DNA from 3 places in the Paenibacillus crassostreae genome. Region 1 is predicted to be linked to each of the others. Evidence: a T-box and tRNA genes for the amino acid it is inferred to sense, from the RefSeq annotation. Region 1 holds a T-box; the other regions hold tRNA genes.
What was found. A T-box is a leader RNA that pairs with one kind of tRNA and senses whether it is charged. The one in region 1 lies ahead of argS (arginine--tRNA ligase), so its partner is inferred to be a tRNA-Arg.
Positions count from the first base shown of each region.

Region 2: it has a tRNA-Arg gene. The T-box ahead of argS (arginine--tRNA ligase) is inferred to sense a tRNA for this amino acid. The anticodon was not compared.
Region 3: it has a tRNA-Arg gene. The T-box ahead of argS (arginine--tRNA ligase) is inferred to sense a tRNA for this amino acid. The anticodon was not compared.

Region 1 is NZ_CP017770.1:4,368,390-4,379,114, reverse strand. It holds gene argS (arginine--tRNA ligase) at 1-999, opposite strand, end outside; T-box leader at 1,084-1,347, opposite strand; gene LPB68_RS20300 (CobW family GTP-binding protein) at 1,370-2,350, opposite strand; gene LPB68_RS20295 (copper amine oxidase N-terminal domain-containing protein) at 2,421-3,368, opposite strand; gene LPB68_RS20290 (acrylyl-CoA reductase family protein) at 3,780-4,775, opposite strand; gene LPB68_RS20285 (thiamine pyrophosphate-dependent enzyme) at 4,990-7,296, opposite strand; gene LPB68_RS20280 (2-oxoacid:acceptor oxidoreductase family protein) at 7,324-8,325, opposite strand; gene LPB68_RS20275 (nicotinate phosphoribosyltransferase) at 8,673-10,127, opposite strand; gene LPB68_RS20270 (cysteine hydrolase family protein) at 10,147-10,692, opposite strand.
Region 2 is NZ_CP017770.1:1,389,150-1,399,874, forward strand. It holds gene clpX (ATP-dependent protease ATP-binding subunit ClpX) at 1-315, opposite strand, end outside; gene clpP (ATP-dependent Clp endopeptidase proteolytic subunit ClpP) at 327-917, opposite strand; gene tig (trigger factor) at 1,164-2,495, opposite strand; gene LPB68_RS06700 (hypothetical protein) at 2,740-3,630, opposite strand; tRNA gene LPB68_RS06705 (tRNA-Arg) at 3,837-3,910, shown strand; gene LPB68_RS06710 (sporulation protein Cse60) at 4,338-4,526, opposite strand; gene LPB68_RS06715 (GreA/GreB family elongation factor) at 4,593-5,042, opposite strand; gene LPB68_RS06720 (GMC family oxidoreductase) at 5,305-6,918, shown strand; tRNA gene LPB68_RS06725 (tRNA-Arg) at 6,975-7,048, opposite strand; gene LPB68_RS23660 (hypothetical protein) at 7,256-7,387, opposite strand; gene asnB (asparagine synthase (glutamine-hydrolyzing)) at 7,699-9,543, shown strand; gene LPB68_RS06735 (XTP/dITP diphosphatase) at 9,648-10,271, opposite strand; gene rph (ribonuclease PH) at 10,273-10,725, opposite strand, start outside.
Region 3 is NZ_CP017770.1:2,394,787-2,405,511, reverse strand. It holds gene LPB68_RS11145 (methyl-accepting chemotaxis protein) at 1-33, shown strand, start outside; gene LPB68_RS11140 (SIMPL domain-containing protein) at 316-1,068, shown strand; gene LPB68_RS11135 (ABC transporter ATP-binding protein) at 1,482-2,456, shown strand; gene LPB68_RS11130 (ABC transporter permease) at 2,459-3,310, shown strand; gene LPB68_RS11125 (ABC transporter permease) at 3,307-4,113, shown strand; gene LPB68_RS11120 (polyamine ABC transporter substrate-binding protein) at 4,267-5,271, shown strand; gene LPB68_RS11115 (DUF2087 domain-containing protein) at 5,445-6,221, shown strand; gene LPB68_RS11110 (GIY-YIG nuclease family protein) at 6,242-6,649, shown strand; gene LPB68_RS11105 (PdaC/SigV domain-containing protein) at 6,779-7,864, shown strand; gene clpP (ATP-dependent Clp endopeptidase proteolytic subunit ClpP) at 8,061-8,651, opposite strand; tRNA gene LPB68_RS11095 (tRNA-Arg) at 8,836-8,910, opposite strand; gene LPB68_RS11090 (sugar-binding transcriptional regulator) at 9,205-10,263, shown strand; gene gap (type I glyceraldehyde-3-phosphate dehydrogenase) at 10,405-10,725, shown strand, end outside.

The sequences.
Region 1 (10,725 bases):
AAAATGAAGCTGTTGCTCACCCCCAACAACGTATAGGATTTGATCAGCTTTCATCACTTGATGACGATAGAAGGCTGTCGCCAAATCACGGGTAGGGTATATTGTCGTTCCGTCCGATTTCATAATTAAGCAAGGTGGCATTCCTTTTTCTTCCAAGCGAACCACAAGTGCCCCTTCGCTCTCTTCTAGCAATTCCATATCCTTCAGTTCTTGAACAACCGCACCCATCTTATCATTATAAAAGCTTTCTCCAAGTACATAATCAAATGTAATATTTAATCTTTCATACATTCTATTGAACTCCTGCATACTCACTTCCACAAAGTAATTCCACAAGCGATTCGCTTCGTGATCTCCAGATTCCAATAGACGGAACCAATTTCTAGCTTCTGGATCCAAACTTTGATCTTCTTCTGCTTCTTCATGAAACTTTACATATAACCGTAAAGACTCCTGAATTGGATTCTCCTTTAAGGCTGCATCATTTCCCCAACGTTTATACGCTGTAATTTGTTTACCGAATTGCGTTCCCCAATCTCCTAGATGATTAACGCTGATAGGTTCATAACCTGCCGTTTGATACATTTTGTACAATGCTGCTCCAATCATCGTTGAACGAAGATGACCTATCCCGAAGGGCTTCGCGATATTAGGAGATGACATATCAATAATGACTTTTTTCCCTTGGCCTATATTGATCTTAGCATCATTATTTTCTCTCAAAGTTTCCATCATCTTGCCTGCATAAACATCGCGATCAAAAAACAAATTAACATACGGTCCAGCTGCTTCAACCTTGATTCCATCCACTTGGATAACATCTGCTAACTGTAAAGCAATTTGCTGAGGCGATTGTTTATACTGCTTAGCTAAACGATAACATGGGAATGCCATATCCCCCATAGCTGCTGTAGGTGGTGTTTCTAACATCTCCTCAACCTCTTCTAATGACAAGGAAACATGTGGCTCTATCACTTCTGTAGCCCATTTCTTTAACATAATGAATCATCCTCCAATTTTACGATTTATATTATTAACAATCCTGACCTTTTATTTCATCAAAAAAAGCCCTCATCTCTATGAATAAGAGACGAGAGCTTACATTCCCGTGGTACCACTCTAGTTGAATTCTTATACAGAGGTGTAACCTCTCATAAGTAATTCCGCTTAATGATCTATAACGAAGATCAATCGGACTAATCTACTGATCATAACAAGGATTCATTATGACGTTGGAATAGCCATCTCCTGGGTGCGCTTCATCAGAGTCCAATATACCGGCTTTCACCTATCCCGGCTCGCTACTTTATCAGTCACTCTCATTACTCTCCCGCTCAAAGACGTTTAATATACAATAGTATACACACAATTAACCTATTTTTTCAAGCTCATCTAGAGCATTCTTCAGCGCAGCTTGAGAGAAATGTTCCCCAATAAAGACAACAACATCAGGAACAACACCTTGAGGATTAATCTTCAAAAAGTCTGCTTCACGAAATGCATATTGGAACAAAAAACGACTGGTCGTATCACTAAACGTCATGACACCTTTGGCACGATATACTTCCCGAGGTAGTTGATTGACCAATTCCTCAAATCTCTGGCTATCGATGGGACCTTTGAAATAATGAGTATACACCATCACATGATCATGCGAATGATGTGCATGATCATGTGATTCTTCATGTTCATGCTCACGATTCATGATGTGTTCAAGATGATGCACATCGGATCCGAATAAAGGAACCCAATCCACATCACAACGAACAGAAGGAATGATAGGTGCATACTCGTTCCAACGAGATAAGATTTCTTTTACCTTCGCTTGCTCTTCTTCACTTACACGGTCAACCTTATTAAGAATAAGGTAAGATGCACATCGGATCTGTTCTTGCATCAAACGATATGTCTTACCTTGTTGATGTTCATATAACTCCAATAAATGTCTTGCGTCAACGACGGTAATGACACTCTTCAGATCAATTCTCATATATAGAGCAGCTTCCGTTACACCATCCAATATTTCCATTGGATTAGCGATCCCTGTGGCTTCTATAACGATGACATCAGGTGATTCTTTCTGAATCAGATTAGATATCTCTAAGCTCAAATCACCTCGAATAGTACAGCAGATACATCCACTAAGCATTTCGGTCATAGGGACCGTCTCTTCGATCAGTGCACCTTCTAAATTAACGTCACCAATCTCATTCATTATCACTGCTGGTCTTAACCCCTGTTCTTGCCAATAAGTCACCATACGTTGTAATAATGTTGTTTTCCCACTGCCTAGGAATCCAGATAATATATAAATAGGTGTAACACGCTCACTTAATGTATTCAGATTCATCGTTGCTTCTCCTCCAACTCGTACTATCTCTGTTAGCCGAGTTTACTATATGAAAGCCATCACTGCAACTTCATTTCATGACTTCTTTACGAGTTTCATTGGGCAATTCCAATGAAATATTCCCTTCTTTATTGGTCACTTCGCCACCAACACGGTGCTCAAAACCTAGTAGTGTAAATTTTTTATCTACATCGATACTACGACTTATTTCTGTACTACTATCACCCGAGTAACCAAAATTATAATATAACATTTTTTTATTTATTGTGGCTGCCGTTCCCTTCTTGTCGAACACTTTATAATCAAGAAAGTTTTGTAGCATATCCCCTTTTTGAATATGCGCTTGCCAAGTTACAATCGGGAAATCATCTTTGAATTCGTATAATAAGACCGTATCCCCTTTCAAGACATAGAAACGAAGAGACTCTCCCTCTGGAAATAAAAAGGTACTGCTATGGTCTTCCTCATCAAAAGTAACATCTAACGGACTTTGTTCGTAATGCACAATAGATAAATCAATTAGATCCATCGCTAACTCTCGTGATTGTTGCAACGTACCTTCATATAGAGTTTTTCGTTCTTTATCACTTAAGGGTGACTTAATCGTAACCGATTGACTATCCCAATCAATACCATACCCATAATGCTCTGATAGAAAGCGTAATGGTACATATAGACGATTATTCTCTAAATGCACCGAAACATCTATTGAAATTTCACCGGAATAATCAGGTTTACCATCAATAGATGCGATATTCTTACCCACTGTAAGGATGAGACTTTCAGCCCATTTGCGTATCGTTACTGTGTTAGCCTTTTGATCCCAAGCTACTTTTGCACCTAATGCCTCGGATACAACTCGAATAGGAACCAGTACTCTACCTTGTTTAATAATAGGAGCCACATTAGTCTGAATTTTATCGTTATTCACATAAATTTGGATTGGTTCAGCGGCACTTGCAATCGAAGTAACGCTTAATATGCTGACAATTGAAAGTGCGGTTAGTAGTTTTTTCACGTGGTTCTCTCCTCTTCCAAATATTCCCCCATAACTAACATCGGGTTCTAACTCATCATATTCCTTATTTGCTTATTACCACTTAAACGTTAAATAGACTCAAAATGTTCCAAATTTATGGATAGTTTATTTTTCATTCATAGTTTCATGTTATAAAGTAACCATTCATGGGAATCAATTTCATAATCGCATATCCAGCTTGAATGTGGATTATATATTGATCGGAATGTTTCATTCCGTCTATATATAGCTACATTTATAGCATTTTGCGTAATTATGAAATTGATTCTGTATAACAAAACTATGAATAACCTTCTGTCAAAAAGATAATAAAAACAGAGTGCAGATGCTGTACCCAGCCTTCTACACCCTGTTATTTTCACATCGATATGAACCATGATAATCTATATACTATCTTAATTTTACCACAGTGCGCCCAACAGCATCACCCTGCAATATTAATTCTAGAACACTAGATAATTCATGTAATGAAATTTCCGTTATACCAGCCTGTAATAATTTATGTGGTTTCCAAGCTTCAGCTAGTTTACTCCAAACAGCTTGTCTATGTTTCATCGGACAATATACAGAATCAATTCCTAGTAATTGTACACCTCGTAATATAAATGGATAAACCGTATTGTCAAATTTCGAACCACCCGCTAGACCGGATAATGCAACACCGCCACCATATTGAACTGACTTAAGTAGTTCCGTAAGTTGAGGTCCGCCTACAGGATCAACCACACCCGCCCAACGCTCTTTCGCAAGAACTCCCTTAGCTGGTACTAGCACTTCATCTCGACTAACTACTGATGTCGCACCTAATTGATGGAGCCATTCACTTTGTGTTGCAAGCTTCCCTGTACTAGCCACTACGTCAAATCCAAGTTGTGCCAAAATACATACAGCTACACTACCTACGCCACCCGTTGCTCCTGTTACAAGAACAGGTCCTTTATCAGGACTTAGTCCATTCAGGATGAGTCGATCCACGGATAAAGCAGCTGTAAATCCAGCTGTACCGATGCTCATCGCTTCTTTGAAATTCAGTCCCTTGGGAAGGGGGACCAACCAATCACCACGTACCCTTGCAAATTCACTATATCCTCCAAAATGGGATACGCCAAGTTCATAACCTGTACATAGAACTGCATCTCCTTCATCGAAACGAGGGTGATTTGATTCTATAACGGTTCCCGCTAAATCAATACCAGGAATAAACGGATATGAGCTAACGATTCTCCCTTCAGGTGAATTTGCTAACCCATCCTTGTAATTCACACTTGAGTAATCTACCTGTACAAGGACATCACCTACTGGTAGCTGTTCTATATTTATAGTCTCAATTGCGTTACGAAAACCTTGCTCATCTTTATGGATCATAAATGCCTGGAATTTATTCATTGATGTGCCAACCTCCTTAATTCATTATTAATCGCATTAAATATTTATACCATCGTATTAATCCAAGTATAAACGCCTTCGGCGTCCTTATAAGGACGGTAAGTGTTTAAGCGAGAAATATAAGATATAAAGTATAGCGTAAAACTTATACTTTATATCTTATATTTTAAAGAAGGCTCCACCCAGTGTGAAGCCTTCTTTATTTGAAAGTACATTATAAGTAAGGATTTTCGTGCTTAGCTTTTAATACATTCCAGCGTCGATCAACTTCATTCTGGAAACTAAGATATGCAGCTTCATTCTCTGGTTTAAGTAAATGACGTGTTTTGCCCATCCATTTCAGCCATTCACGAAGCTCAACCTTATTGTTCTTAGTTTCTGGGTTATGTGTAATATTGGTACATCCATGCTCTACCTCATAGAGTGGGAAGAAACAAGTTTCTACTGCTGCATTCACAATCTGCGTTCCCTCGTTATCGTTGGATAACCAGTTCAGTGGGCAGGCAATTAGTATTTTACCATACACCAATCCTTCATTCTGAGCATAATATTGAGCTTTGGCTGCTTTCTTCACTAAATCCTGAGGAAATGCCTCCGAACCCGTAAATACATAAGGAATATTCGTTGCTACCATAATTTGTGCAGTATCTTTATGTTGCGTCGTCTTCCCTTGTTGGTTCGTCCCAATATTTGAAGTAGAAGTTCGGTTTCCGATCGGCGTTGAATAGGATTGTTGCGCTCCAGTATTCATATATCCCTCATTATCGTACTCAATAATGATCATTTTATGATTCCGCATCGCTGCCCCAATCGCAGGCCCCATTCCAATATCCATACCGCCGTCACCGGTAACCATAACAAACGTGAAGTCCTCTTTTAATCCCAGATGATCTAATTCACCACGTCGCTTGCGTTCCCAGAACATTTCCACAACACCTGATAAGGTTGCAGCCCCATTCTGGAATAAATTATGGATATAAGTCGCTTTATGCGCAGAATAAGGATAACCTGTAGTTGTAACCATCGCACATCCCGTATGATACAACGCAATAATATCTCCTTCTATTCCTTTGAAGAACGTTTCAAGCCCTGAGAAGATCCCACATCCTGGACAAGCACCATGCCCTGGTGCTAAACGTTTAGGCTTCTTTGTAAGTGAACGCAGAGGGGGAATTCTCACACTTAATTTACCTGTCTCTTCATCCTTCTTCACAGTAATTAGACCCGTCTTCAGATCCTCGAATCTCATAGGCTTTAGAACACGCTGAGGAGCCTTAGATGCTTCTCCCACCGTATGGCCATAATAGTCAAATGCAACCTCTACAGCGCCCTTCTCTACCGCTTCTATAGCCAACTTAAATAACTGATGGCCATCCTCGGCATAGAACTCTTTGCCACCCAATCCATAGATCCGACTGACGACTTGGGTCGTCGTGTTACCATAAGTGAACAGAGCTGCCTTCACTTCATTCACCATATTCCCTCCATGAGCTCCATATGAATCTGCTCGATCACCTACCGTGATCGCCTTCACATGCTTCAAAGCTTCAGCAATTTGCTTCTGTGGAAAAGGACGGATCATATTAGGTGCAATCGAGCCTGCCTTGATTCCTTGGGTGCGAAGCTGATCTACAACATCCTTGATAATCTCAGATGCTGAGTTCAAAAGGAATACAGCTACTTCAGCATCATCCATACGATACATATCTAGCATTTCATATTCTCGCCCTGTTAATTGCTTGTATTCTTTAGCTATCTCTTCGAATACTTCGCCGGCATTATACATAGCTTGTGACTGCTGATATTTATTATTAATATAGTCAGGTTCATTCATATATGGACCGACGGTAATCGGGTTCTCGCGATCTAACGTATTGGCGTAGCCCTCTGGCGGCTTTTCTCCCACTAACTTATAAACATCCTCACGATGTGCGAACACCTGTACACGACGCTTCTGATGTGATGTGAAGTATCCATCTGATGCTACTAAGACAGGAAGGCGAACGTCTTGATGCTCAGCTAGTTTTAGGGCAATCAGATTCATATCGTAGACTGACTGCGGATCACGACACATTAAGATAGGCCAACCTGTATTTAATGAGAAATACAAATCCGAGTGATCACCATGAATATTTAGCGGACCAGAGATCGATCGGCACACTAGATTCATGACCATCGGGAATCGTGACCCTGACTGCACAGGCATCTGTTCTAGCATAAACATGTAACCATTAGCACTGGTTGCGTTAAATACACGTCCACCTGCTGTTGATGCCCCGAAACATATCCCAGCAGAACTATGTTCTCCATCTGAAGGAATCAACTTTATATCATGATGACCATTAGCTTTCATTAAATCTAGATATTGCGCCACCTCCGTTGAGGGGGAGATTGGAAAATAACCCATCACGTGATAATTAATTTGTTGTGCTGCATAGGCAGCCATTTCATTGCCGGACTCATAGACGAATAACTGCTCCACGCTAGAAGAGCCGACCTCTTTTTCATAATGAATAGCCATTAGAGCTTCCCACCTTTCACCCATTATCTATACTAAATCAAAAATATGTTTAACACTCTGAGCATCCGCTACACCATCTTGTTCAAGTACACTTGAGAGGGCATCCGTTGGACAAGCCTCGATGCATTTCAGACAACCTTTACAATACTGATAGTCAATTCCTTTGAGGAACATTTGCGGTCTTCCTTTTTTATCAGGCTGCTCTTCCCATACGAAGCATATATCCGGGCATACCGTGTCGCATTGAGCACAATGAATACAATCATCAATTTCAAAATGTGGCATCATTCCAGCACGTGAAATACTCAAATCTTTCAAAAAGCTATTCCCAGGATTAGTAATGAGCCCACCCATTGGTTGTGTTTCATAACCTATTACAGGAATATCTGAGCGTACAAAATCCGGCATTGTCATCCCTTGTTCTAGTGGAAAATCTCGTATGATCACTTCGTTATATCCACGCTCAAATGTATTTAAGGCTGAAGCTACACTTTGCGGGTATTTCTTCTCAAGCGATTTATGAATGACATCTTTCATCGTATCCGGGTCAAGGAACGGACATAGGCGGAACATCGCTCCAAGCATCGCCATATTGACTCTATTTTTTTCAGTCAAAGCTATACCAGTCGCGTCGATCACTGCAACTGTTCCTCCGAGCATTTTCATAGCTTTTTTTAATTGTTCAGGAGTTTTCTGCGAATTAACAAGTACAATACTATCTGCATAAATCCCACTAATGACACTGGACGTTTTGGCCAGAGCTTCATGAAAAATGCTGATGACATGTGGTCTTTCTACCGGCGACGTATCACGAATCGGTGTGTTAAGATCGCAAAACCGGATATGTGCTTTCACATGTGAACCTTTCTTCTCCGAACCATATGATGAGAAACTCACACCATTCAGTCCCGCACCATCAACACCAGCTTCTGCTAACATTTTGCCAGCAAGGTTCGCTCCAAGACCTCCGATTGATTCTAATCTAATTTCAAAGAAACCTAGTTCATTTACCTTGGGTAGTTGTACCACCGACATAACCCCTTTCAGGATATTTTCTGTAATGTGATTCATTCATTTTATCGAAATATCAAAAATTTAAGATATGAACTAAATCATATATATCAGATTGAATTGAATGCGGTTTCAATTTGGCTATGTCGAACATCGCTACAATTTGCCAACTCCTGCGCTTTCCCGAGAAATAATTTTAAATTATAGTAGTGAAATCGCGGAATAGTCTTCACAAAAATGGATCAAAAACGCCAAATAGCAGGTCAAGGATAAGCCACCTTGACCTGCTACTTTTTAATATTTGAATAAAAACTGAACGTTTTTCAGTCACCTCAGATCAATCTCTTACATGTCGGTTACTGATGTTAATTATCATCATCTTGCAAATATTCCGCCATCATAGCTTTTTTAAGTTCAAATACTTCTTCACTAATATTCGTACGGTATATTTCCGGGTTCATTTTCCGCAAATATTCTGGCCAGAAAAGATCTAGCTGTTCCATATGATAGGTACGAATAACATCTAGGCTGGGTAGTTCATATACCTGAACACCATCCACATAGATCGGTTCTAACATAGGAATTGCATCATAGTTCCGAATCTTCTTTTGAAGATATGAATGCTGTGGGTTGAATAGCTTGATCGGTCCGCCCCCACGTGGTTGTTCTTCATCTGGGAAACATATATAATCTGCTAATGCTTTACCATTCTTACGATCAATAATACGATATACATCTTTCTTACCAGGTGTAGTTACTTTCTCAGGATTGGCTGAAATCTTAAGTGTTGGTATCATTACACCATCCACATTACGCTCAACGAGTTTGTATACACCGCCTAAAGCCGGTTGATCCGCTGCAGTGATCAGTTGAGTTCCAACTCCCCATGTATCAATTCTTGCACCTTGAGCTTTTAGGTTGAGAATGGTATTCTCATCAAGATCATTGGATGCAACAATCTTAACATCAGGGAATCCCGCTTCATCTAACATTTTGCGAGCGTGAATAGAGAGATATGCTAAATCACCACTATCTAATCGTATAGCGGATAACTTTTTCCCAATCGACTCTAAATATTTTCCGGTCTCAATCGCATGGGGAACTCCACTCTTAAGAGTATCATAAGTATCAACTAATAAAGTCACTAAATCTGGCATAACTTTAGCATAGGCATCAAAGGATTCCTGCTCATTCTTGAAACTCTGCACCCATGAATGGGCATGTGTACCTTTTGTTGGAATACCAAACTTCTTACCCGCTAGCATATTGGAAGTCGCATGAAAACCCGCTATATAAGCAGCCCTAGCACCCCATACTGCAGCATCCGCTTCCTGTGCACGACGTGTTCCAAATTCAAGTAAAATATCCTGTTTTGCAATTTGCCTAATTCTGGAGGCTTTCGTTGCAATTAGTGTCTGAAAGTTCATGAAATTTAGGATGGCCGTTTCAACTAATTGTGCCTCCATCATTCTACCTTCAACCCGAATCAGTGGTTCATCAGGGAATACTAATGCTCCTTCTCGCATGGAAGAGATACTTCCTTTGAATCGAAATTGACGCAGTTCTTCTAGAAATGCTGGATCATAATTCTCTTCTTGTTGTGCAAGATATTCTATGTCATCTTCCGTAAATCGAAGATTGTTAATGTATTGAACAATTCGTTCCAACCCTGCAAACACAGCATAACCATTTCCAAAAGGTAGTCTACGAAAATAGGCTTCGAACACAGCTTTGTTCTCATGTGTTCCTAAGTACCAGTGCGCATACATCATATTAATCTGATATTTGTCGGTATGCAGAGCAAGTTCCTCTGTATTCATGATGTACTCCTCCTTGACTTCACTTCGAGCTTATAATAACTTCTGCACCTAGACTACCTTTGAAATGAGCTAATGCCCATTCATGTCCCTGCGGATTAAAGCTAGCTACTGCATCCTCGAATACCGTTATAGCATATCCTTTGTTATAAGCATCTACAGCTGTATGTAGCACACAAATATCTGTACATACTCCTATTAAATGAACTTTAGTTATCCCACGTTCCTTGAGTAGAATATCTAAATTCGTTCCACAAAAGGCACTGTATCGACTTTTATCCATCCAATAGATTGAATCCATGTTCCGTTGATAAACATTTGCTAGTTCACCGTATAATGCTCTTCCTTGCGTACCCCGAATATTATGTGGAGGGAATAGCTTACTCTCTGGATGGTAAGGGTCATTCTCCTCATGAAGATCAACCGCCATCACGACAAAGTCCCCTTGATCCACATACTGTTGAGTAAGTGTTGCTATCGTCTCCTGGATATCAATAGCTGGTTGACCAACCGGAAGACTTCCTTCCACGAAATCATAAGTGAAATCAATAACAATCAATGCATCCATCATTCTCACTCCTTATATAGAGCCTACACATAA
Region 2 (10,725 bases), 1.6 Mb from region 1:
TACATCATCAATTTTACTTTGTGTATTAATTCGTTTGTAATGGTTATATACCGCTACTGACAATGACTTTTTAGCTTGATCCTGACCAATCACATATTGATCAAGGATTGCACATATATCTTTAGGCTTCGGAATATCTTTTAAATCGACTTCTTCCGCATGACCAAGTTCTTCCTCTACAATTTCAGTACATAATTCAATACACTCGTCACATATATAAACGCCAGGACCTGCAACCAATTTACGAACTTGTTCTTGCGTTTTACCACAGAAAGAACATTTCAGTTGGCCTTTCTCATCATTAAACTTAAACATATTACCACCCCTTAAGATTTGTTCGGTGATGTAAGAACTCGATCAATAAGACCATAAGCAGCCGCTTCTTCGGCGCTCATGAAGAAATCACGATCCATATCGATCTGGATTTTTTCAAGGGATTGACCTGTACGTTCCACATATATTTGGTTGAGCTTTTCTTTTGTCTTCATGATCCAATCTGCATGAATCCTAATATCTGATGCCTGACCTTGGATACCACCCAAAGGCTGATGAATCATCACTTCGCTGTTGCTCAGTGCAAATCTCTTACCCTTCGCTCCTGCCGTTAGTAGCAAGGAACCCATACTAGCTGCCATTCCCACACATATCGTGGAGACGTCTGGCTTTATAAATTGCATCGTATCGTATATACCCATTCCCGCTGTAACCGAACCACCCGGTGAATTAATATATAAACTAATGTCCTTCTCAGGGTCTTCAGCAGCAAGGAATAATAGCTGTGCTATTACAAGATTGGCAACATCATCATCAATGGCATTACTTAGAAAAATAATGCGATCCTTAAGTAATCTTGAGTAAATATCGTACGAACGTTCACCACGACTGGTTTGTTCAACAACCATAGGTACCAGACTCATTTAGCCAACCTCTTTTCCATTTTAAGATGTAATTTAATATCTTATCAATATTTTAACATGTTAGAAGCACGATGTCATTTTTTCAACTACAGCAACCGAAATTGATTTTTTATAAAATATGTATTCGTTAGAAAACCCATTCACTATGTGAATTATCCATATTTTGGATTATGTTTAGTAAAAAATAAGGCACGTAAAATAATTACGCGCCTTATCATCTGTATGGCAGCCTAGGCAGCAGCCTTCTTATTTATCATCTTCGGTAACTACTTCTTCAACTTCCACAGGAGCAACTTCCTTACTGTTAGACACTAGGAATTCAACAGTCTTACGTAGAGAAATCTCTTCGCGCAAACTGTTCAATGATCCATTAGCTTCTAAAACACTACGAAGTTCTTCAGGTGTGCGTTTGTATGATACAGATAATGTTTCCAATTCTTTAGTAACATCTTCTTCAGAAACTTCAATCTTTTCATCCTTAGCAACTTGTTCAAGAACTAAGTTGTTACGAACGCGTTTCTCTGCATCACCTTTCATTTGCTCTTGAAGATCATCTGTCGTTTGACCAGAGAAACTCAAGAACATTTCAAGGTTCATACCTTGTCCACGAAGACGATTATCGAAATCACGTACCATATTTTGTACTTCGCTTGAAATCATGGATTGTGGGATATCAATTTCTGCTAATTCAGCAACTTTATCCACTACAAGCCCTTCACGAACACCTTGTGCTTCTTCATTTTTACGAATTTCTAATTGTTTCATAAGATCAACTTTGTACTCACCCAGAGTTTCGAATTCACTTACATCTTTAGCGAATTCATCGTCCAATTCAGGAAGATGTTTACGTTTGATTTCATGAATTTTCACTTTGAAGATTGCTTGTTTACCAGCAAGATCTTCAGCATGGTAAGTATCAGGGAATGTAACTTCAACATCCTTAAGGTCGCCAGTAGCTAAACCTACTACTTGTTCTTCAAAGCCTGGGATAAACGTATTGCTTCCCAACTCCAATGAATGACGTTCAGCTTGTCCACCTTCAAAAGGAACACCATCAACGGATCCGTCGAAGTCAAGAATCGCGATATCACCATTCTCAGCAACACCATCTTCGATAACTGCTAGCTCAGCGTGACGTTCTTGCAAACGAGTTAATTCTTGGTTAAGTTCTTCTTCAGTAACTTCAACTTTTTGTGTAGGAACTTCTACGCCTTTGTATTGGCCCAATGTTACTTCAGGTTTAACAGTAACTTTTGCTTTGAACTTAAATACTTCACCTTTAGCAAATTGATCAATATCAATTTCAGGACGGTCTACAGGGAAAATATCCGTTTCATCCACAGCTTCTGTATATACTTCTGGAAGCAAGATATCAATAGCGTCTTGATACAAGCTTTCGATTCCATAACGTGCTTCAAATACGGAACGTGGTACCTTACCTTTACGGAATCCAGGTACATTGGCTTTCTTAGATACTTTTGTAAAAGCCTTATTTAGTGCCTCGGTTACACGTTCTGCTTCTACTTCTACTTCAAGAACCCCAAGGTTCTTCTCTATTTTTTCCCAGGTTGCTTTCATTTTATGCTTTCCCCTCCAAAAATAATTCACATAGTTTATCTAAAAAATAAGAAAGTATAAGTCTCAATTCATACTTAGACCTTATATTTCCCGCGGAAACAGTTACCTTTCCTATATTAAGAATGGCTTGTAACCACTATTTACACTAATTGATTCACGCACAGAACAACCATTATAGTATAAACAACATTGTATTCTTTTTCAAGAGCAGGTTCAAGTCATTATCTTAAAATAACGATTTTGGTCAATATGCTACACCAGTTGTAACAAATTGCTTCATCACACGGTAGGCTTGCTCGAATCGAAAGCGATAATTCTCTGTAATCCCATATATAGAACGAGTCTCCTCTTCATTACGATCTCCAGTCAGACTCTCAGAAACAACCTGATGGAGCGTACCCGCCCAAATATCCATCACTAAATCATCTTCAGTCAGCATTGATAGATAGACATTCGTACCGTATATCACTCTTATGAATTGTGACCATAGTTCTTGAGCGAAGTAGTAAAGCGTTGGATCCTGAATTTCAGTATATTGAGCAACTCGATCTACAATTTGCTGTATATTTAATGGGAATTCATTATCTTTAATCGGGATACCTTCAATATCTACTTCAATCTCTTCCGTGCCTCTAGTTAGAGTAACGCATCCTTGCATACCTCGTTTATGAAGCGTCTCTAAGACTTGGTACTGAAGTAAAGGATGAATCTTCGTCGTCTGCAGCCAATTCACCAATGATTCATCAATAGAATTACCTTTTAAATGCGAAAGCTGCCCTAATGCTAACAAAGTCTGTTCTGACAAATCTTCCTCCATAACAATTTTCAACAGTTTATTGGCATACTCCGCATCTTCCGCAACTTTACCCTCGACATTCATTCGAGCAAGATCCTCTTCATTTATATCAACTTCGATATCTAAATTTGACTGTTCATTCTCTTCTTCAGAAATATATTGAGGAAAGGCTGTCTCCAACCAATCAAGCAAAGCTCCCCATTCGTCTATATATCTTTCTTCTTGACCTTGACATTGAAGTAGAAAGCGAAGTAAACCCATAGCTTCAGCATAACGTTCACTTTCCAGCATATTCGTTAACTGTATCTGATAATAGTCCAATGTTTTTGGAAAAAGCACAAGATTATCTTTACTAGAGGGAATATTATTAATAATTGCTCCTCCTCTCTTTAAATTTCTCCATTAATTGTAGATTATATCACAGCCCGTTCAAAATCAAAAAAAGGTACTCTTTAAGTGATTTCGTATTACAAATCTACATTATCAAAATTAAAACTTGATATACAATTATAAACGTGATATATTATTTAATGTTGAATTTTCTTGTCTCAGTAGCTCAGCTGGATAGAGCAACGCCCTTCTAAGGCGTCGGTCGGGGGTTCGAATCCCTCCTGGGACATAATTAAAGGCTCTCCTACGGGAGAGCCTTTTGTGTTCCTGAGGGTGAGAACCCCATTTATGTAAAGCTATAAATAAAAGCTGCTTTTCATTTGGAGACAAATGGAAAGTAGCTTTTATAAGAATCAATTTCATAATTTCAATAGATTTGGGTAATTATGAAATTGATTCAGATTAAAATTCAGTTCACCAAATTACCGATATAATCCCACAAAAGGGAAGAAAACGTATACACAAGCAGAAACGGCAAAACCGTCCTTTTCAAGGGCGAAATCCGTATCTGCGGAAATATAAGAATTAGAGTGTCAAGAATCAATTTCATAATTACGCAACCCGATTTAGCTGCATCGGCGATTATGAAATTGATTCAAGTGAAACTTATGCTTTCTTATATTTTTAAAAATTAGTAACTTATTATTATGTCTACATTATTCTAATGTTTTATAAACGATAAGTATTGTACTTCTTTGACGCTCCGTTTTAGTCACTGAACTCTTAATGACGGATCCATAACGAATGGTTATTACTTGCTCTTCTTTCAAGCCTGCTAAAAATTGATTTGCCTTATTCTCAGCATATGAATTATCTGAATCAACAAACTCTTTGACCTGTATCATAGGATACCCTCCTTCATAAAAGTAACTATCCCTAATATACACCAAACTATAATCTAATACAGCATGCTATTTATCAATATCGCCACAATTCATATATTTAATCCCTTGTATTCTTACTCCGATATGACCCGAAGGAACTTTAAATTCATACGATTCGTTTATTCTAGTCATTAATAATTGTAAACCCATCGGTGATAAGAATGAAATCCAATTCTTACTTGGATCTGCTCGATGTGGAAACACAATGGTATACATCTCCTCGAAACCATCATCCGTATATTGCAGAGTTACCTGACTGCCAATAAGCACCATAGAATTAAAAGAATCTTCATTATTTTCAGAAATAATCTTTTCAACTAAATCTGTATATATAATAAGGACTTCATCTACCCTCTTCTTTTCTTTAGCATCTTCTGGAATATATTGCATCAAGAAAAATTTCTTTTCCTCATCAAAAAAAACAAGTTGATTGATCAACTGAGTATTTGAGATTTTAGTAATCAAACTATGGTTCATAAAACATTTCACCTCCTAATTGACAATTCTTCCTGTCCATTTCAATATGCGGTATTTTCATTAGATATCCCTCCATAAAAATATAGACCTCGTCTAGGAGGTCTATATCGTATCTTATCAAATATTCACTATTTTTCCAATTGGAAAAATAAACAGCTTAATCGCTTCTAGTTATACCATTTTGAAATCTCACTTTACTTTGGAACCTATTACATAACACTGTAATATCCTACAATAGCCTATTTAAAGGGAGAGATTGTTTTTGGAGATTACGAAGTTAACTTTTGATTACATTGTTATCGGCACAGGTCCTGGGGGTGCTGTTATAGCCAAGATCCTCTCTGATGATAAGAAAACGTCCGTACTTGTTTTGGAGGCGGGAGAGAATAACGATAAAGATGAACCCATTATGGATTCTACATTTGCTCCTGAACTAGAAGAACGCTTTTTCCCAAATTACTTTTGGCAAGGCGAAGGTGTTCCGCAGAGCGAATTGGATGATCGGGCTTTTGAATGGACGACTGGACGTCTATCAGGAGGGGGGTCTTCCATTAATGGAGAGCAGTATGTACGACCTACATCAGCAGTATTCAAGGAATGGGAGAAGTTACTTGGTCCAATATGGTCACCCCGCAGAGCAATTTCCAGGTTCAAACAGTTAGAAAAGTATAATGGAGAAACTAATAACGCCGGAGTACATGGTTTTCATGGTCGGATTGATATCAGGCAAGCACCATCAACCCCAACATCTATGGCGACAAAATTAACTACCGCAATTGCGCAAGCTACTGGGTTCCCAGAGATTAATGATTATAATGATCCTAAATCCCCCTTGGGTCCCTTTACACGTTGGCAACTGTATCAAAAGCCAAATGGTCGAAGAGAAAGCTCATCAACCGCATTTTTCTCATCCGACATTATGACAAGTGCGGGTCGAGGAGTTCGTGGTCGAAAACTAAGAGTATTGTTTAACTCAACGGCTCTGAAGATCCTTTTTTCCGCTAAACGTGCTATTGGAGTCGAGTTCTTAAAAGAAGGTAAGCGTATCAAAGCTTATGCACGTCAAAAGGTTATTATTTCTTCTGGAATTAATAGCACTCAGCTTCTAATGCTATCCGGAATCGGACCAACAAAGTTATTAAAGTCATCGGGAATACCTGTAATCTTTAGTAATCCGAATGTCGGAATCAACTTAAAGAATCATACTCTTAACTCCGCAATATTTACTACCAACAGGAATGATAATGCTCTACCACATAACGATCCAAATGCCCTTTATACTGGTGGAGCCTTCTTGCCAGATCCAAGTGGTTTAGACCCTACGCGTCGAGCGGTTCAATTAATCGGTATCGGTTCTGATACGCTGTTAACTATAGCAATTCTATTCTTGAGACCCAAGAGTCGTGGAACCATTAAAATTCAAAATAATGACCCTCTGAAAATTGTATTGGCTGACGAAGGATTCCTTGCTAATCCATCAGATATGGATTCAGTTAAAAATATTTATAAAATCTATATTCAGAATATAGCATCTGAACTGGCAAGAATAGATTCTTCATATCAGTTGGTTTCACCAACTCTTGATATTATAAATGATGATCAAAAGCTCGAGGAATTTATTATTCAGAATTTCGAACATAATCACCATCAACAAGGCTCTCTTCGGATGGCCCCGTTAAACAAAGGTGGAGTCGTCGATCGGACGGGGAAGGTACATGGTGTGAATAATTTAATAGTAGCTGATGCTTCCATCATTCCTTATACAGTAGATGGGAATACCTCTGCTGCTGCGTTCCTTATTGGTTATACTATTGCTAAGCAATTACGTAATGGCCAATCACGTCGTCGACCCATCAAAGAATTAGATGAAGAATAATAGGATTCTCACCCCCGGGAACACAAAAAGCTCTCCGAAAGGAGAGCTTTTAATTATGTCCCAGGAGGGATTCGAACCCCCGACCGACGCCTTAGAAGGGCGTTGCTCTATCCAGCTGAGCTACTGAGACATGATATATTATATGCAACATTACGGCGACCTCATTCACAATCTAGATGATTAAACTTCTGTGAATAAGCAAACTTTCTAAACTTTGAAATACACTTATAAATGATATCCCAATTAAAAAGGGTGCGTTATTTATTATAGCGCACCTAAAAAAATAATCAATAGTTAAATTTTTATTTTTATTTTGACAATAAAATAAGTGGAATGATTACAAATTACCACGACGCCAGTTTATTTTATCTTCATTGTGATGAACACGATTCTTAGCTATTACTTCTTCGGCAAATTCTTGATTGTGAACATATTTATTTCCTTTGTTCTTCTTATATTTATCAGCCATCAGTATCACCTCCTATCGTTATTATGGTTTTACTGATGACTGGATATGAGTAATATTATTTGGATAATGCATCTTCTTGACCGTTACATAATATTTGTATTTCATCACGACAATATCCCACTTTTTCTGACTCTTTACTGTTCGTGTTCTCCTATTGTTTTGCATTAGGGACAGACATTTTATGCTGTCCTTCGGCATATATCTGTATGACTGTAAAGATCGTTGGACCTAATGTACCCAGCTTACGATCCATCACTTTGATGAATAGAAAGTTCAATTATCGTTAGTCAACAAAGAAAGGATGAACCGTCATGTGCGGAATAACCGGATTTATTCAATGGAACGGTGATTTGACACAAGATTCACAATTGCTCATGCGAATGACAGATAGTTTAGCTCAACGAGGTCCAGATGCATATGGAACGTGGATTTCAAACCCTTGTGCCTTTGGACATAGGCGTCTTAGTGTCATCGACCCAGAGAATGGTGCTCAGCCAATGATTATACATCGAGATGATGCCGTATACTCCGTTGTATATAATGGAGAGCTATACAATGCGGCTGAGCTTACGAACGAACTCCGCAAGCGAGGTCATCAATTCAAGACTCGTTGTGATACGGAAGTATTATTAGTTTCCTATATGGAATGGGGTCCCGATTGCGTGGATCGTTTCAATGGTATCTTTGCTTTTGTCATTTGGGATAGTATACAACAACAAGTCTTTTTTGCACGCGATCGTCTAGGCGTGAAGCCTCTGTTCTATAGTCATATCGATGAGACTCTTATATTTGGTTCGGAACCCAAAGCACTACTTCAACATCCTAAAATGGAAGCTGTTATTGGACCTGAAGGTTTAGCTGAATTATTTATCATCGGTCCTGCGCGTACCCCAGGCCATGGTGTGTATCGGAATATGCATGAACTTCGTCCCGGGCATGCGATGATATATTCTCGTAATGGACTTCGCTCTTACGCCTATTGGAAGCTTGACAGTCATGCCCATGAAGATGACGAACAAACTACCGCACATAAATTAAAGGAAATCCTGCAGGATACATTAGAACGCCAATTAATTTCAGACGTGCCCGTTTGCGCCCTTTTATCGGGTGGGTTGGATTCCAGTGCATTGTCTGCATTAGCTGTAGATTACTATAGTCGCACAGGGCAAGGACAAGTTCACACATATTCCGTTGATTATGTTGATAATGATAAGAACTTTAAATCTCACTCTTACCAACCAGGCTCTGATGCACCTTGGATCAAACGAATGGTTGATGAACTTGAAACTAACCATCATTATATTGAAATAGACACTCCCGAATTAGTGGGTGCGTTAGAAGCTTCCACAAGGACACGCGATTTACCGGGTATGGCAGATGTGGATTCCTCACTTTATTTGTTCTGTCAGGAGATCAAAAAAGATGCAACTGTAGCCATTTCTGGTGAGGCTGCTGATGAAATATTCGGTGGTTATCCTTGGTTCCATCGTGATGAACTAATAAACTCAGGTACATTCCCATGGGCCGTAGCTCCAGAAATGCGAGCGAATCTATTGTCCCCTGAAATTCGAAATTGGATTTCACCACTGGAATATCTAGGCGATAAATATTCAGAAGCAGTTAATGAAGTGCCTACACTAGCAGGAGAGACTGGTAAACATGCACAGATGCGAATCATGTCATATCTCAATATCACGCGCTTCATGCCTACATTACTGGATCGAAAAGACCGCATGAGTATGGGCGTCGGCCTAGAAGTACGTGTTCCTTATTGTGACCACCGATTAGTTGAATATGTATGGAATATTCCATGGGACATTAAGATGACAGGTAATCGTGAGAAAGGAATACTCCGTAAGTCCCTTGAGGGAGTACTTCCTAATGATGTACTATACCGTAAAAAAAGTCCCTATCCTAAAACACATAATCCAAATTTTCTTTCAGCAGTAAAACAACAAATACTCACCATCTTAGATGATCCGACTTCACCACTGTTACCTCTAATTGATGCCGTTAAAATTAGAGAATTAGCCTCATCATCTGATGCCTCTTCTAACCTACCTTGGTTTGGACAATTAATGTCTGGGCCGCAACTATTCGCTTATTTAGCACAAATCGATTATTGGCTTCGCACTTACCATGTATCGATACGCTAATGTGAAACTTAACCCTTCTTATATTTAATAAAAAGAAGGCTACCCTCGAGGGAGCCTTCTTCTGTTCTTAAATACATCAATATATAATCATCATATGATAAATCTCATTCATGTAATCGAGACATTAACTCGCGCAATGCGATCCCACGGTGACTGATTGATTGTTTCTCCTCAAGCGATAATTCAGCCATGGTCTTATCAAACTGTGAAACATAAAAGAGGGGATCATAACCGAATCCTCCATTACCCGCTACATCTGAAGTTATCCAGCCATCTACAGCACCAGATGTTTCTATATACTCACCTATCGAGGGGTTATACAGCACCAATGAACAGATAAAGCTCGCTGTACTTAATAAAGTTTGGTCCGTGTCCTCACCCTGTTTCAATTGTTCCAGTTGTTGCAACAGCTTTTGATTGTTCTCCTGATCCGTTGCATTCTCACCCGCATAACGAGCAGAATATACTCCAGGTTGTCCATCTAATGCTTCTACACATAAACCTGAATCATCAGCAAGTACTGGTAGGCCTAGCGCATCTCCAACCGTTTTGGCTTTTTTTAGAGCATTTTCTGCAAATGTATGACCATCTTCAATCACTTCTGGAAGTTCTTCATAATCGAACATACTCTTCACTTGTTTACCTATCAATGCAAAGGCATGTTCAAACTCTTTAACTTTACCCTTGTTTTTCGTTGCAACAATCACGATATCTTGGTCTAACTTCATCCTAGACACCTTTTCTTGAGCTACTAGATCCAATTAATTGTGAAATAGGGCCCAAAATGTCTTTTTGACGAGTAATAATTTCTTTGATTCCTTGTTCACCAAGCTGAAGCATTTCGTCTAACTCTTGACGTGAGAATGGGCTCTCTTCACCCGTTCCTTGTAATTCCACAAACTGTCCATTTCCCGTCATGACTAAGTTCATATCTACTTTTGCTTTGGAGTCTTCTTCATAATTCAGATCCAATAGTGTCTGACCACCCACAACACCTACGCTAACAGAAGCTAAGTAATCCGTTATTGGGAATACGGGTAGTTTATGTTGCTCAGATATCTTATTAACAGCTATGCAGAGTGCAACAAATGCACCTGTAATAGATGTTGTCCGCGTTCCTCCGTCGGCCTGAATTACATCACAATCCAATGTGATCGTACGCTCGCCTAGGGCCTGTAAGTT
Region 3 (10,725 bases), 2.0 Mb from region 1:
GCCGAGCAGAATCTCAAAGCTATTGTAGAATAATTTCTTTTCCAACCTATGCAACATTTACCTTTACTTCTCGTCTAGAAAGTAAAAGAAGGAAAACTTCGTAAAACTCAAGAGTAAATGCTTACGAAGAGAGTTTTCTCGAAGTATTGCACAAGAAGTAACGCTCAAAAACTTTGGTATATGCTTTCGATGCTAGTTTTTTTACGAAGTATATCGAGAAGTGATGCTCAAAAACTTGGATTATGCTTACGAAGAGAGTTTTCTCGAAGTATTGCACAAGAAGTAACGCTCAAAAACTTTTAGGAGGGTATAATCATGAAATGGGTAAAAAAATTAGGGTTGGTTGTAGTGGCGAGTACGTTAATTCTCGGAATATCTGGGATTACGAACTCAATAGGAGGCACAGCACAAGTTTTTGCGGCGGAAGAACCGCGTAATGTTGTTAATGTGATTGGATCAGGGGAAATATCAATTACACCGGATATCGCCTACATTTCTATTGGTGTTACATCGCAAGCCGATACGGCTCAAGCTGCACAACAAGCAAATGCAGCTAAGATGAAGAAGTTGAATGACGTGCTGAAAAATACTTGGAAGATCGTAGATAAAGATATTAAGAGCACGCAATTCCATGTACAACCTAATTATACGTACACAGAAAAAGAAGGCCAGAAGATTAAAGGTTACAATGCTAATCACAGTATTGAAGTAACTTACCGTGACCTTGCCAAGATTGGTGAATTACTCGATGCAGCTTCTAAGGCAGGAGCTAACAACATCGATAATGTACGATTCTCAGTTGAGAACCGTGATCAATATGAAACTCAAGTGATTGAAAAGGCAATGGCGAATGCTAATCTGAAGGCTAGTGCTATTGCCAAGGCAGCGAATCGGCAGCTAGGAATCGTTCTAGTCGTTAGCCAAGGAGATAGTAGTGCACCAATTGTATATGCGCAGAATGAAATGCTACAGGCTAAAGTCTCCATGGACACTGCAGCCTCGACTGCTATTGAGACAGGAGAAGTTAAAGTATCAACACAGCTTAGCGTTCAATATGAGCTCAAGTAATTGTTGAAATACTAATTAATGTTGCCTTGTAAAGTCGCGATTCTCAGACAATCTATGTCGAGAGAATGCGACTTTTTTGATAATATAAGAAAGCATAAGTTTCTCTTGATCTTAATGATTATGATACTGTCCGTCACGATTTTGTGATAGTATAGGGTGAATTAAAGTCTAAATTCATAGAAAATTGTTGTACCTTCTGCTGAAACACGTTATAGTGAATATGCGAATTTGGTCCATGTACCAATTTAACTAACCATTATATCCATTTATGAATAGTTTAAAGATAAGTAAGCCATACAATATGATATGGCTTATTAGAAGTGTTAGAGGGTTATAATGGACGAAATATTGTCCAAGAGCAGGACGACATAGCTATATTGTGTAATCGATGAAAAAAGGGGTTGGTATTTATTATGATTGAACTCGTGCAGGTGGAGAAGCAGTTTGAAGGACAAGTTGTGGTGCATCCATTGTCTTTGATAATTAAGGAAGGTGAATTCCTTACACTATTAGGACCAAGCGGATGTGGGAAAACGACTATTCTACGTATGATCGCTGGTTTTGAACAACCCTCCAAGGGGAATATTATACTTGATGGACATGATGTAACGGATGATCCTCCAAATCTAAGGGATTTGAATTTGGTGTTTCAACATTATGCTTTATTTCCTCATATGACTGTAGAAGAGAATATTGCCTTCGGTCTGAAAATGAAAAAAGTCCCCAAAGACCAACAAATTGCACGAGTGGCAGAAGCTGTTCAAATGACTCAATTAACAGCTCTGACTTCCCGGTATCCTCATCAACTCTCAGGAGGCCAACAACAACGGGTAGCTATAGCTAGGGCAATAGTGAATAGGCCCAAAGTACTACTACTTGACGAACCTCTAGGGGCCTTGGATTTACAACTTCGCAAAAATCTGCAAACCGAGCTCAAGCATCTACAACGGACACTTGGAATTACATTTGTCTACGTTACTCATGATCAAGAGGAAGCGATGATGTTATCTGATCGCATTGTTATTATGAATAATGGACAGGTAGAGCAGATTGGCACTCCCAAAGAAATCTATGCCACACCACAAACACTTTTTGCCGCAACCTTTATCGGAGAGAATAATATATTCACTTCACCCGAAGGTCTGTATGCTGTGAGACCAGAGAAGCTACGTCCACAGCGGAATCTAGAAAACGCAAATAAAATAGGTATTATTCAAGATATTATGTATATGGGAAATGTTCATAAATTAATCGTTGAGCTACAACAAGATGATATGCAAACGGCGATGAGTGTAACCATTGCACTTGATTTGTCGGATGAAGAGTCGTGGCAAGTAGGTGAACGGATCGGGGTGAACTGGAATCCTAAGGATGAGGTGGTGATCTAACCATGAACAAGTCCAAATGGCTCCTGACTCCAGTTTTGGTCTGGTTAGGTCTATTCCTAATCGTGCCCATGCTTATTGTTGTGGCGATGTCTTTCATGCAACGAGACACGCTAGGTAATGTTGTTTTTAGTTTTAGTTGGGAAGGTTATAAGACATTTTGGGATTCTCTATACATAGGAATCTATTGGGATACGATTGTATTATCCGTCTCGACGGCATTGATATGCTTAATTGTTAGTTATCCATTGGCATACTATATAGCAGGCTCCTCTCCCCGTATACAGAAATGGGGGCTGATCCTGATTACGATTCCATTCTGGATTAACTTCCTTATTCGGACTTACGCATGGGTGCTACTGCTTCGAACACAAGGTGTAGTAAACAATATTTTAATGCATTGGGGATGGATTGATGAACCTTTGCAAATGCTCTATACCAAAGGAGCTGTACTCCTAGGAATGGTATATAATTTTATTCCCTTTATGGTGTTACCACTGTACGTAGCTATCGAGCAAATTGATCGACGATTGCTAGATGCTGCAAGTGATCTAGGAGCTAGTCGCTGGAAGGCGTTCTGGCATATCACTTTGCCACAAAGTAAAGCTGGTATAATTACAGGCTCAGTTCTCGTATTCGTATCTACAGCAGGGATGTTTGTTGTTACGGATATTCTAGGAGGATCTAAGTCTTCTATGATAAGTAACATCATTCAGTCTCAGTTCCTTGGGGCACGTAATTGGCCTTTCGGTTCAGCGCTTTCGGTCATCTTTGTCCTGACATCGCTTGTGCTGATTGTATTGTTTAACCAAGTGATGAAATCGCGTAGCGATCGTGTTAAGGAGGGGAAAAGATGAACAAAAAAGGACATCCTCTTCTAAGTATTCACTCTATATTATTAATGATCTTCATTTATGTGCCTATCGTATTAGTGATGGTGTATTCTTTTAACAACACACGACTTGCAGGGGATTGGCAAGGGTTTACTTTTGATTGGTATATTTCTCTGTTACAAGATCGTAACGTATTGGATGCTCTAATGAACAGTCTGATTGTGGCTGTTGTCTCTACCGTTCTGGCTACGATAATTGGTACAATTGCAGCTTTATCTATGAGAGATTTGGGTAAGAGATTAAAGGCCCCAATGAATGGTTTATTATATATGCCTATTATTATTCCAGATATTATCATGGGGATATCATTGTTAGTGTTGTTTAGCCAACTGCATATTCCATTAGGAAAAATGACAATTATGATTGCTCATATAACCTTCAGTGTTTCCTATGTTTATGTGATGGTGTCCGCAAGATTCGCAGGAATGGGTAGACAACTTGAAGAAGCATCGCAAGATCTTGGTGCTACATACTGGGAAACCTTCCGTTATGTAACATTACCACAAATTACACCAGGTATTATCTCAGGTGCATTGATTGCATTCACGCTTTCATTAGATGATTTCATGGTTAGCTTCTTTGTTGCAGGACCAAGCTCAACAACGCTTCCGATCTATATCTTCGGGCAAGTGAAGCGAGGCATATCGCCTGAAATTAATGCATTATGTACTTTGCTTATTCTAGTTAGTATTTCGTTGATCTTGTTATCGCAGTACTTCATGAATCGCGGACGAGGACAAAAGAAACGAAATACATTACCTTTTTAAAAGCGACATACAGAACGGGAGAATATATTAATAATGGGTAGATGACTCGTTCCTAAGGGCGGATCTTTACCCCTAACATAAGATGATGTGACGAAAGAGAGGAGATATGTAACTGTGAAACAAACAAAATGGATAAGCCTGCTGATAGCAGGAATGATGGCGATAGTACTATTAAGTGGGTGTTCTTCTAAGGAAACATTGCATCTTTACAGCTGGGCAGATAACTTTGATGAAGCGGTATTAGCTGACTTCGAAGAAGAATTCGATATAAAAGTTACGTATGATGTCTTTGCGAATAACGAGGACTTATTAGCTAAGATCAAAGCGGGTGGCGGAGGTTACGATCTGATCCAACCTTCTGATTATATGGTGGAAACGATGATTAAGAATAATCTTCTTGAACCTTTGGATAAGAATAATATCCCGAATTTCAATAACATCGCGGATACATTCAAAGATCCTACATTCGACCCAGGTAATCAATATTCCATCGTCTATACTTCTGGTGTAACGGGAATTGCCTACAACAAGAAGTACATTAAAGATTCCATTGATAGTTGGGATGATCTATGGAATCCGGAATATGAAGGTAAAGTATTGCTACTAGACGATAATCGCGAAGTGATTGGGATGGCACTGAAGAAGAATGGCTATTCTAATAGCTCTACCAATGAGACAGAAATTAAGACAGCTGTAGATGATTTGAAAGCTCTATTACCGAGCGTACTTGCGTTCGATACCGATACTATCAAACAAAAGATGATTCAAGAAGAAGGCTGGATTGGCACGGTATGGTCTGGAGATGCGGCTTATATTGTTAATGACAATCCGGACATTGCTTATGTTGTGCCTAAGGAAGGTGCCACAATGTTCTCTGATAACTACGCTATCCCCAAAGGGGCTAAGAATAAAGCCTTGGCGGAGAAATTTATCAATTACATGCTGGACCCTGAAGTGAGTGCGAAGAATTACGAGACAATTGGTTACAGTGATCCTAACACGAAGGCGATGGAATATCATTCTGAAACCTATCGTAATAACACCATGATTAATCTTTCTGAAGATGAATTGAGTCGGACGGAGTGGCTGAGTGATGTAGGCGATACTCTACAAGTATACGATCGCTTCTGGACTGAATTGAAAAGTGGTAGAGAATAACATTCGCGAAGTTGATAAGATATTGAGTTGAATGAGGAGAAGGTTCGAAGCTAGGATGTCGTCCAGCTTTGAGCCTTTTTTTGCCATTTAAAACGATGAATGGTTGCTTAATAGTAAACGATATTATATAATGTTTGTTAAATAGCAAACAAAATTGAAAGGTGTCTATAATAATGAGTTATATATCTGAAATATTCTGGAACGCTAGTATAGAAGAAATTAAACAAGGGTACGTGTTCGATCAGGAACGCGAGGTCTATGTATGCGTAGTCTGCGGTAAGCGTTATGAGAAAGGCATTATTTATAAAGATGAAGATGTACTATACGAAGCTGAGAAATATGTCCGCCGGCATATCACAAGTGAGCATATATCGATGGTTGATTTTTTGCTGGGGTTAGATAAGAAGTTGACCGGATTAACGGATTTGCAGCGGACACTATTGAATTTTTTTCAAACGGGATTAAGTGACCAAGAGATCGTTAAAGAATTAGATGGGGGGAGTACCTCTACTATTCGTAATCATCGGTTTACGTTACGTGAGAAAATGAAGCAGGCCAAAGTATTTCTATCCATCATGGAGCTTGTCGAGGAGAAATCAAATAGTAAAAGTCGGTATATTCAAATTCATGATGCTCCCTCATTGCTGGATGAGCGGCATTCTATTACGGAAGAGGAGAACGATCATATTCTGAGTTCCTATTTTAAACATGGTTTAGCTGGACCTATGACGGAATTTCCCAAGAAGGAGAAGCGTAAAATAGTCATTTTGCGACATCTTACTCAATTTTTTGATGTTCAGAGGTTCTATACAGAGAAGGAAGTTAATGAAATCCTGAAGCATCGTTTAGATGACTATGTGACATTGAGAAGGTATTTAATCGAATATGGATTTATGGATCGAGAACCGGACGGTAGCCGATATTGGGTGAAAAGTAAACAAACAAACTAATTATGAAAGAAGGGTGTATTATGGATCAGCAAAGACGTAAACAACTAGTAGAAGAGTATCAGCAACAACCTCGTAAAATGGGAGTTTATCAAATTCGTAACTTGACCAATCATAAGATATGGATTGAGAGCAGTCTGAATCTATACGGAGCTTACAATAAAGATGTATTCATCTTGAATATGGGTAATCACGATTGTGTGGCATTGCAGCTAGATTGGAAGGTATATGGTGAACAGCAATTCGAAATGGAAATATTAGAACAAGTGAAGCTTGAAGAAGGAGAATCACTGATTGGTATGATCCCATTGAACGTCCCTATAAACCATCCAACGAATAAAAAATATAAGAAAGAGTTACAAAAGTTGGAGCAGAAGTGGTTGGATAAGCTGCAACCTTATGGAGACAAGGGATATAATCAGGAATCCTAGTATTCATCTCGATTTTGTTACCCGGTTGTTACCTAGCTGTTATGTCCCTGTCATGCAACTGTTACCATATCCCTCCATGATTTCGGTATACTGAAACAATAACTCGAATAATGTGGAGGGAATTTTGTTATGAATAAGGCTTTGAAGAGATGGTCTACTTTGACTTTAGCAGCTGGGCTTATAATCACGGGTTTTGGATATACAGGACAAGCAACAGTTGTTGCGGCAGGAAATACGAAGAATATTGCGGTGGTACCCTCGGTTATTTTGAAATGGAAAGGAACTACTCTCACCCAGAAGGGACTAATCAGTAATGGGAATACACTTATTCCTGTAACCCTATTGCGGGATCAACTTGGACTTTCCTTGAATTATAATCCAGGTACGAGAACGTATAGTCTTGGAAGTGGTTATAGACAGTTGAATATGGATGTCTCGGAGTACGGAGTGAATACTAATGTAAATAACTTCTATTTGAATGAATATGAAGTGAAAAATATCGGAGGAAAGTTATATATTCCATTTAAATTAATGAGTGACTACTTGGGGTACGAAGGTGTATGGAATTCTGAACTTAAGTCGCTAAGTATTACTCCTAGATTACAGAATGACCTTGAGATCACAACAAAAGTGTTGGAATCGAATACGAAGGATGCATTATTCATTGTACGTTATCCTCAGATTAGTGGACTAGCAGATGCAAAGGTTGAGAAAATAATCAATTCTAAGCTGGAGAAACTTAAGGATGATTTCGTAGATGCCTCGAAAGAGCAAGCTACTAAGAGGGACAGCTCTATTGAACACACCTATCAATTCTTTCAGAATTACGTCGTTTCATATAATGAGAATGACGTGCTAAGTATAGTTATAGATCAGTATGGATATACGGGTGGGGCACACGGAGGTACACTTCGTATCGGAATGAACTTCTCCTTAGTTGACGGTGAGTTGTTATCGCTTGCTGATCAGTTGAAAGAGAAGAATGCCGATTATGCAACGGAGCTAGATAAGCATGTTGTGAAGGGACTCACAGAGATCAACGGTTATGTTGAGGATTATAAGGGAGTAACGTCTGAATCCAATTATTATTTGAAATCAGAAGGCATAGCCCTATTCTTCCAACAGTATGAATATACGCCTTATGCTGCAGGTATTCCTACGTTCGTGGTTCCATATCAACAAATCCTTCCAAAAGGTACAAGCATGTTTAAATAAATCGATAGTAAGAGAAATATATCTAACATAAGAAACGGCTGTATCGTCCTTAATGAAGGACGACACAGCCGTTTCTACTTGAAATATAAGAAAGTATAAGTTTTACGCTATACTTTATGTCTTATATTTCTCGCTTAAACACTTACCGTCCTTATAAGGACGCCTAAGGCGTTTATGCTTGATTGTAGGGTTAATCTTAAAGAGCTATTGGCTTCTCAATAACCTTGTCAATAAGGCCATATGTTGCAGCTTCCGCAGCACTCATGAAGTAATCACGATCTGTATCCTTCTCAATGCGTTCAATCGGCTGTCCACTACGTTCAGCTAAAATACGATTTAACTTATCACGCAATTTGAGAATACGACGAGCACGAATCTCGATATCCGATGCTTGACCTTGTGCACCACCTAGAGGTTGGTGAATCATAATCTCACTATTGGGCAATGCATATCGTTTACCAACGGCTCCTGCAGTCAATAAGAATGCACCCATAGAAGCGGCCATCCCTACACAAATTGTGGATACATCCGGTTTAATGTATTGCATCGTATCGTAAATCGCCATTCCGGCTGTAATGGATCCACCAGGGCTGTTTACATATAAGGAGATATCTTTCTCCGGGTCCTCAGCTGCAAGAAATAGCATTTGTGCAATAATGGAATTGGCAACCATGTCATTAACCTCAGAACCTAAGAAAATGATGCGATCTTTCAGTAGTCTGGAATAGATGTCATATGCGCGTTCACCGCGGTTACTTTGTTCAACGACCATAGGAACAAAACCCATGTGGAAAGCCTCCCTTTATAGAAACTAGATTAGTTGTTCATTGTAAATACGATTGCCGTATTTACCACTTCATAAACATTTTAAAACATAAAGTCAGGGAAAGTCAAACTATTGGTAAAAAAAAGAGCCATGATTGGCTTTTGTCTTGGTTGGTTAATGATATAAAGTGATAACGCTATGATTATGGTGCGCCCGCGAGGAATTGAACCTCGATCTCAGGCTTCGGAGGCCTACGTCATATCCATTTGACCACGGGCGCATAATGCAATAGCAAAAATGATTATATGATATATCAGCTAGAATAGCAAGGATCGCGGATTTTAATTTTATCCTGATGAATGATCACAAAATGGTATCTAGCTCAAATAATATCGTATGCAAGGCTTAGTGTGGCAAGGATCATAGTCCTGTTATGTATAAGAAAAGAAAGCGAGGAGAAATATACTAATGAATACTTGCAACAGAAGCAAATATTGGTTAGAATAGTGGTGGGACTTAAAAAGTTAACCCGGGACATTTTAGGGCCATGTAGAAAGTAGCAGGGGTGGAAAGCATGCGGAATTTATTAGAAATACAAAAGCAGCTTCTGCCTGATCTCATGGAAACACTCAAGACAAGGTATAGTATTCTTCAACGGATCATGTCATTTGATATGATCGGACGTAGAACACTGGCCGCGTCGCTCCATATGACGGAACGCGTGTTGCGGTCTGAGACGGATTTATTGAAATCACAAGGACTTATTGAGATTGAAAGCATGGGAATGAGGATTAGTGATTCGGGTAAGAAATTGCTGGAGTCATTGGAGCCTATCGCTAAAGATCTATTTGGACTCACTGATTTAGAAGATAAAATTCGACTAGCATATGGACTACGCAAGGTAGTGATTGTGCCTGGTGATTCTGAGTCATCATCGTTCTCTAAACGAGAACTAGGGCGTGCAGGAGCGAAGGCACTGTTAAGCGTCATGGGCAATGAAGATATAATCGCTGTCACAGGAGGATCTACACTTGCTGCGGTTGCTGAGCAACTATCTCAACCAGTATCGGCACATGTTAAACGAACTTGGTTCGTACCAGCCCGCGGCGGCTTAGGAGAAAGCGTGGAGTTCCAAGCGAACACCGTTGCTTCTACAATGGCTAAGAGTGTAGGAGCCCAATATCGATTATTACACTTGCCGGATTTACTCAGCGAAGATGCTTATCAATCGCTTGTCCAAGATATTAACATTCAGGAAATTGTTCATATTATCAGACAATCACGGATCATTGTGCACGGTATTGGTGATGCCATGGTGATGACACGTCGTAGAAAGCTAGATTCAACTACGGTTGAAGCCATTAGAGCAGACGGTGCTGTTGCGGAGTCGTTTGGATATTATTTCAATGATGAAGGTGCTATGGTGCATAAGATGATGATTCTAGGCCTTCGGCTCGAGGATATCATGAACACTGAAATTGTTATTGGGATTGCAGGCGGTAAGAGCAAAGCTAGAGCAATACACGCCGTTCTCAGGTTCGGACAGGAAGATATACTCGTTACTGACGAGGCAGCTGCCCTGGAAATTGAGAGAGAGATGGATGAACAGACTCAAACGGATACCCTAAAGTGATATGAAGTATCGCTAACATCGTAAGGATAAACTCTTTGAAAATAGCCGTTTCTGCTTGTGAAACACATATTATCTGATGTCTTGACAGGTGTAACAGCCTTTCTTGAATAAATAAAACGAAATTTGGGAGGAACTATTCTAATGACAGTAAAAGTTGGTATTAATGGATTTGGACGTATTGGTCGCCTTGCATTCCGCCGTATTCAAGCTGTGGAAGGTATTGAAGTAGTTGCTATTAATGACTTGACAGACGCTAAAATGTTAGCTCATCTATTAAAATATGATACAACACAAGGCCGTTTCGACGGTGACGTTGAAGTTCATGACGGATTCTTCAAAGTAAATGGTAAGGAAGTAAAAGTTCTAGCTAACCGTAACCCTGAAGAATTGCCTTGGGGAGATCTTGGTGTAGAAATCGTTCTTGAATGTACTGGATTCTTCACAACTAAAGAAGCAGCTGAG